Regions from separate parts of the Anoxybacillus eryuanensis genome, predicted to be linked through region 2. Evidence: a T-box and tRNA genes for the amino acid it is inferred to sense, from the RefSeq annotation. Region 2 holds a T-box; the other holds one or more tRNA genes.
The links. A T-box is a leader RNA that pairs with one kind of tRNA and senses whether it is charged. The one in region 2 lies ahead of ileS (isoleucine--tRNA ligase), so its partner is inferred to be a tRNA-Ile.
Positions count from the first base shown of each region.

Region 1: it has a tRNA-Ile gene. The T-box ahead of ileS (isoleucine--tRNA ligase) is inferred to sense a tRNA for this amino acid. The anticodon was not compared.

Region 1 is NZ_JBPODS010000003.1:97,706-101,132, forward strand. Features, by position in the region: gene HNQ84_RS05065 (MFS transporter) at 1-259, opposite strand, end outside; gene sodA (superoxide dismutase SodA) at 351-959, opposite strand; tRNA gene HNQ84_RS05075 (tRNA-Ile) at 1,127-1,200, opposite strand; gene HNQ84_RS05080 (DUF1189 domain-containing protein) at 1,330-2,103, shown strand; gene HNQ84_RS05085 (methyl-accepting chemotaxis protein) at 2,116-3,427, opposite strand, start outside.
Region 2 is NZ_JBPODS010000001.1:65,610-69,036, forward strand. Features, by position in the region: gene ileS (isoleucine--tRNA ligase) at 1-1,483, opposite strand, end outside; T-box leader at 1,529-1,744, opposite strand; gene HNQ84_RS00330 (DivIVA domain-containing protein) at 1,789-2,292, opposite strand; gene HNQ84_RS00335 (YlmH family RNA-binding protein) at 2,356-3,129, opposite strand; gene HNQ84_RS00340 (YggT family protein) at 3,129-3,401, opposite strand; gene HNQ84_RS00345 (cell division protein SepF) at 3,404-3,427, opposite strand, start outside.

The DNA.
Region 1 (3,427 bases), on a different contig from region 2:
CGCCCATTCGTAAAACAATGACGCGATCAATCTTTTTCGCAATTTGCCCAGCAACAATAAACGCCAGTGGCTGCCATGTAACGATTGCTAAATTGTACACACCTAGCGCATGAAAACTGTTTACTTTTTTCCAAACATATACGTTCACAAACGTATTCGATAAAGCGATACTTAAAGAATACAATCCACCAATCGCCAATAGAAGAAACAATTGTCGATGCGCGCGAATATGCGCGATGATTCGTTTCCATCTGTTCATAAGCAAACTCCCTTTCTTGACAAGTAGTTTGCCTACTCTTTTATAGCGATATACAAAAAGAGCCCGACAAAATTTGTCGAGCTCTTCATCATTATTTTGCCGCCGCGTAGCGCTTCGCAACTTCGTCCCAGTTCACGACATTCCAAAACGCTGAAATATAATCTGGACGGCGATTTTGATATTTTAAGTAATACGCATGCTCCCACACGTCTAATCCTAAAATCGGTGTTTTACCTTCCATTAATGGTGTATCTTGGTTTGGTGTACTTGTTACTTCAAGTTGACCGTTATGGACGACAAGCCACGCCCAACCAGAACCGAAGCGCGTAGCTGCAGCTTTTGAAAATTCTTCTTTAAACTTCTCAAAGCTACCGAATGTGGCATTAATCGCTTCAGCTAATTCGCCTGTTGGTTCACCGCCACCATTTGGTGAGAGAATAGTCCAAAAGAGCGAGTGATTTGCATGTCCCCCTCCATTGTTACGAACAGCTGTACGGATGTTTTCCGGTACTGCATCTAAATTAGCCATTAACTCTTCAATTGTTTTGTTTTGCAATTCTGGATGACCTTCAAGCGCTGCGTTTAAGTTTGTTACATACGCGTTATGATGTTTTGTGTGATGAATGTTCATTGTTTCCTTATCAATATGTGGTTCTAACGCGTCGTAAGCATAAGGCAATTGTGGTAGTTCAAATGCCATACTTCATTCCTCCTCATTTATTATGTAATTGTTCACAAATGAAACGGATAAATTATATTTAGAAACAGAAAAGTTTCATAAGTGAACCTACTTTAAGAGTACCAAAATAAAACGAATGTTTCAAATTATTTGCAAAAAAACCTCGCTAATTTACTTAGCGAGGCAAATGGACCCTGCAGGACTCGAACCTGCGACCAGACGGTTATGAGCCGTCCGCTCTAACCAGCTGAGCTAAGGGTCCACTATATCCGATGGTAATTTTATCAAAAAAGATACATATCGTCAATACATGTTACACTTGAAACAAAATGGTTGTGTAGCGAACATAAAAAGAAGTAGAATGAGAAATGATGATGCGTAAAGGATGTGAATGATGATGTGGAAACGATTATTACAAAGTCTTTATTCTCCTGTACATATTGCTCGCTTTCGCTTTCATCCGATCGGAAAGGCGATTAGTTACGTGTTCTTTTTATCGCTTATTGCGACGTTGCCGATTGCTATTTACTTTACGATAAGTATAAACAAAATGATCGGCTCAACGCATCAACTATTGACCGAAGAACTTCCTCCTTTTGAAGTCGTTGATGGCGTATTGATAGCTAATGAAAAAGAACCGATTGAGATTATACGTCCTGACGTGACGATGTTATTGGATAGCACAGGTACACTAACAACAGATGATGTAGCACGCTATACAAATGCAGTGGCGTTTTTAAAAGAAGAATTTGCACTTGTGGCAAATGGACACGTTCAATCATATCCGTATAGTGTCATGCAAGTGGAGCGTTTTACAAACAAAGATGTATATGAATTTACGGGCACGCTACAATCGTTACTCCCTATCGTCATTTCGCTATCGTTTTTTGTTTTATACTTTTTCACATGTACGAGCAAATTTCTTTACGTTACCGTCCTAGCATTTATCGGTCTTATTTTTCGCGGCACGTTAAATAAACGTGGCTCATATCGCCACATGTGGAGCCTTTCCGCTTACTCCATCACACTAGCAACGATCTTTTTTACCGTTATGGAAGCATTACAAATTGTCGTTCCATACGCTGTCGCGTTAGATTGGTTCGTTTCTATCACCATTTTGTTCGTTTCCATTAAAGAACTTCCTTCCGTGAAAGAAGCAGGCTAATGAGCCTGCTTCTCACAATTTAAATGCTGTAGTTAGTGTAGATAGCGACTGAGATAATTCGTTTAATCGTTCACCAACACGATACATGTCGTTCATTTGCTTCGTTTGATCATACGAGACCGACATCATTTCTTCCGCGCTTGCTAACGTTTGTTGAGCAACCGAAGCAAACGCCACTGTGACTGTTTCGATCATAGGCAATAATTGCTGAAACTGCTCTAATTCACTTTCCATTTGTGCCACGTTGCGATTGACACGCTGAATCTCTTTTAATAAATGGTCAAACGAACGCTTCGCTTCATTTGCAGAAGCCAACTGATGCTGTAAATGCGTCACCATCCCTTGAAACTGGTTAGTCGCATGAATCGATACTTCTTCCATTGCAAAAATGGATGACGTAATTTCTTCCGTTGCTTTTGAAGCATGTTCCGCCAGTTTTCTCACTTCTGTAGCGACAACTGCAAATCCTTTTCCTGCTTCACCAGCACGAGCGGCTTCAATAGTTGCATTGAGCGCCAACAACTTCGTTTGCTCGGCAATTTGACGAATGACATCGACAACTTTTGTAATTAACATAGAATGATGTTTCACACTTTGAATCGTATCATTTACTTCTTTAAATTGCTCAGCAAATGAATGAATATCAGCAATTAAATGCGCCAGTCGCTTTTCTCCACCTTTCGATGATTCATTCATATCGGTCGCACTTGCTGAAATGTTTTGTACACTTGCTAACACATGTTGCATCCTCTTTTTCATCTCATCCACGTGATGAATGCTTTCATCTGAAGCATTTGCCGTTTCTTCTGCTCCTTGCTTTACAGTTGCAATAGCTGATATGAGTTGATCGTTTGATTCAATGATATGTTCAGAGACGTGCTCTAAGTCCCCTCCTGTAATAGCTAACTGTTTTGTTGTTTCGTTCATTTCACGAATGACCGTTTTCATGCTCGTCAACATTCGTTGAAAACTACGCGCAAGAGAATCGATCTCCGGCGTCGTCGAATACATATGTTCGTCAACCGTTAAATCTCCTCGCGATAATCGGCTCATTGCATGACGAAGTTGAGCAATCGGCTTCGTTAATCCACTAACTAACCATCTAATCATAAATGTTGCAACGATAACGCTAATCACAATGGCCATAAGTGTTAGATTGGCGAGTTGTTGAATAGGTTGCATAAACTGTTCATCAGGTACAGCTACAACGTATGTTCCTTTTAACTCTTGAATCGTTTTATACGCAAATGTATATGTACGTCCGTTCCACTCCAAATGCGACACACCATTTTTTTTCTTCGCAATCGTTTCTTGGATCGATTTC
Region 2 (3,427 bases):
ACCAAACATTTGAGCCGTATTGGCGGAACAAGTTCGATACGTGTTCAATCGTTTCATCTGTAATAATTGGCTCGCCGTTTTCCGCATAAAAGACTGGAATTGGTACTCCCCATGCACGTTGACGTGAAATGCACCAGTCACCGCGATCGCGAATCATGTTATGGATGCGAATTTCACCCCATGCTGGCACCCATTTTGTTTCTTCGACCGCTTGTAACAATTGATCGCGAATTTTATCAATGGACGCAAACCATTGAGCTGTCGCACGGAAAATCGTCGGTTGCTTCGTCCGCCAGTCGTGCGGATATGAGTGCGTAATAAACGATAGTTTTAATAAAGCACCTACTTCTTGTAGCTTTTCTGTAATCGCTTTGTTTGCGTCATCGTAAAACATGCCGGCAAACCCTGGCGCTTCTTCCGTCATATAGCCGCGCTCATCGACAGGGCAAAGAACGCCAAGGCCGTATTTTTGACCGACGATAAAGTCGTCTTCCCCGTGTCCTGGCGCCGTATGAACGCAACCGGTTCCGGCGTCTGTTGTGACGTGTTCGCCGCAAATGACGAGCGAATCACGGTCGTAAAACGGATGTTTCGCCACGACGTATTCGAGTTCGCTTCCTTTGACTGTTTTTAATACAGTGACATGTTCCCAGCCAATTTCTTTTTGCACCGATTGTAATAACTCGGATGCAACGACGTATTTGCCACCGTCTGCCTCAACAACGCTATATTGCAGCTGTGGATGAACAGCGATGCCTAAGTTCGCTGGAATCGTCCATGGGGTTGTCGTCCAAATGACGATTTTTTCATCGCCTTCAAGCACCCCTTTTCCGTCTTTGACAGGGAATGCAACGTAAATCGATGGCGAGCGTTTATCTTTATATTCAATTTCGGCTTCGGCAAGCGCCGATTCGCTCGATGGAGACCAGTAGACAGGTTTTAATCCTTTATAAATTAATCCTTTTTTCGCCATTTCGCCAAATACTTTAATTTGTTGTGCCTCGTATTCTGGCGTTAACGTAATGTAAGGATTGTCCCAATCGCCGCGCACACCAAGTCGTTTAAATTGCTCGCGCTGGCGGTCAATTTGCTCGTACGCATATTGTTCGCATAGCTTGCGAAATTCGGCAACGCTCATTTCTTTTCGATTGACGCCTTTATTTTTCGCGAGCGCCGTTTCAATTGGTAAACCGTGCGTATCCCATCCCGGCACGTACGGGGCACAATAACCGCTCATTGATTTATAGCGCACGATAAAATCTTTTAAAATTTTATTGAGCGCATGGCCCATATGAATGTCGCCGTTCGCATACGGAGGTCCATCATGCAGCACAAACAGCGGACGATCTTTCGTGCGCTCTTGCACTTTACGATAAATGTCCATCTCTTCCCATTTCGCTTGCATTTGTGGTTCCCGTTGCGGAAGATTTCCACGCATCGGGAAATCGGTCTTTGGCATAAGTAACGTATCTTTGTAGTCCATTTGTTTACCTCCTTTTTATGTAAATAAAAAAACCTTCTCATGCCCAAAAGGGACGAGAAGGTCTCGCGGTACCACCCTTATTGACTATGTAAACATAGTCCACTCGACATTCGTAACGGGAATGACGCGCCGTGTCCTACTACTCGTTCAGCACGGAACTCTGGGGTGATGTTCATTCTTTCGCTTATGCCGAGCTTCCACCGCCCTCGGCTCGCTGTAATAAGCTGATGAAAGAACTACTGTCCCCTTCATCGTTTTTGCGATATAACTGTAATCGATATTATAGGCAATAACAATGCCATCCGTCAAGACTCGGTTATTTCTTGCACCGCTTCATCATCAAGTTTGTAATCTAATAAATGATCCCAATCGCCGTTGTTTAACATATCGAGCTGTGCTTCAATTAACATTTTAAAACGATTGCGGAACACTTTCGCTTGACGTTTTAATTCTTCCACTTCCATCGCAATTTTCCGCGTTTTAGCGAGCGCTTCACTAATGATGCGATCTGCGTTTTTCTCCGCCTCTTTAATGATGAGCTTCGCTTCTTTTTGCGCGTTTCGCTTCACTTCTTCTGCTGTTTCCTGGGCGATTAAAATCGATTTATTTAACGTTTCTTCAATATTTGTAAAGTAGTTGAGTCGCTCTGTCAGCTCTTTCACTTTTTCTTCAAGCTGTTTTTTTTCACGCAAGATCATTTCGTAATCTTTAATGACTTGGTCTAAAAACTCATTTACTTCATCTTCATCATATCCGCGAAAGCCTCGGCTAAATTCTTTATTATGAATATCTAACGGCGTTAACGGCATGTAGCCCACCTCCATCTTATGTACGTACCGTATGTTTCGACATGTTTTGCGAAAATCCTGCTTTTATTTTGCTTTTTCGACAACGATGCGCCATTTTTCTTTTTTTGTTTGTCCCACAACCGCTTGCAATCGGCAGCGGCCATAGCCGCGCAACGAAAGCAAATCCCCTTCTTGACACTCCATATGAGCTTGGTCGACCGTTTTCCAATTTACTTTTGCATAGTTTTGAGTAATAAGCGCTTGCGCTTTTTGACGCGATATTCGGAAACATTGGGCTAAAATCGCATCAAGTCTCAAAGAAGAAACAGTAAACGTTTCTTCCTCCCATTCTTCTTTCACAGCAAGAAGTTGCGAAAGTGGTTGTTCTTCTAACGATACTTTTGCTTTTCCAATCGCTGTGACGTTCATTTTTACAAACGGTGCAATTTCTTTAGCAACCACAAATTGAATGACATCATCAACGATGACGATGTCGCCAAACTTTTCACGCTTCACACCGAGTGACAAAAGGGCACCGAGCACATCACGATGCCCGAGCGTCACAAATTTTTTCGGATAGCGAATGGAAAACAACGATAGTTGAAAATCATCTTCATTCGGTTGCATGTACGGCGGATATAATAGCGCACGCTTTCGTTCAACAGATGATGAACCGCCAAAAAAAGCAACGTGCACCTCGTCGTTGTTGCCGACAATCGAGCGGACGATTTGTTGTTCGCGCGGAGTTAAAAAGTCCGTGAGTTTCGGAGCGTACTGTTCCGTCACAAGCCGCTTCCATTCGCACACGAGATCGATAAAATGATGCTCTTCTTTTCGAAAATGTTGATAAATATCCATTACAATCCTCGACTAACCATATCGACTAATCCGTAAACGCCTGCCGTCGCAAAGCGCAAAACAAGCAAGGCGACGATCGGCGAAATGTCGATCATGCCAATCGGTGGAATGAAGCGACGAAACGGCTCTAAATACGGCTCGCAAATATTGGCAAAAAATTGCCCTACTTTCGTTTCGCGCGCATTTGGAAACCAAGACATTAAAATGTAAATAATAATCGCATATGAATATACTTCAATGACTGTTGCTACAAAGTTTGCTATTTGATACACATTTACCACCTCTTTATTGTCGGTTC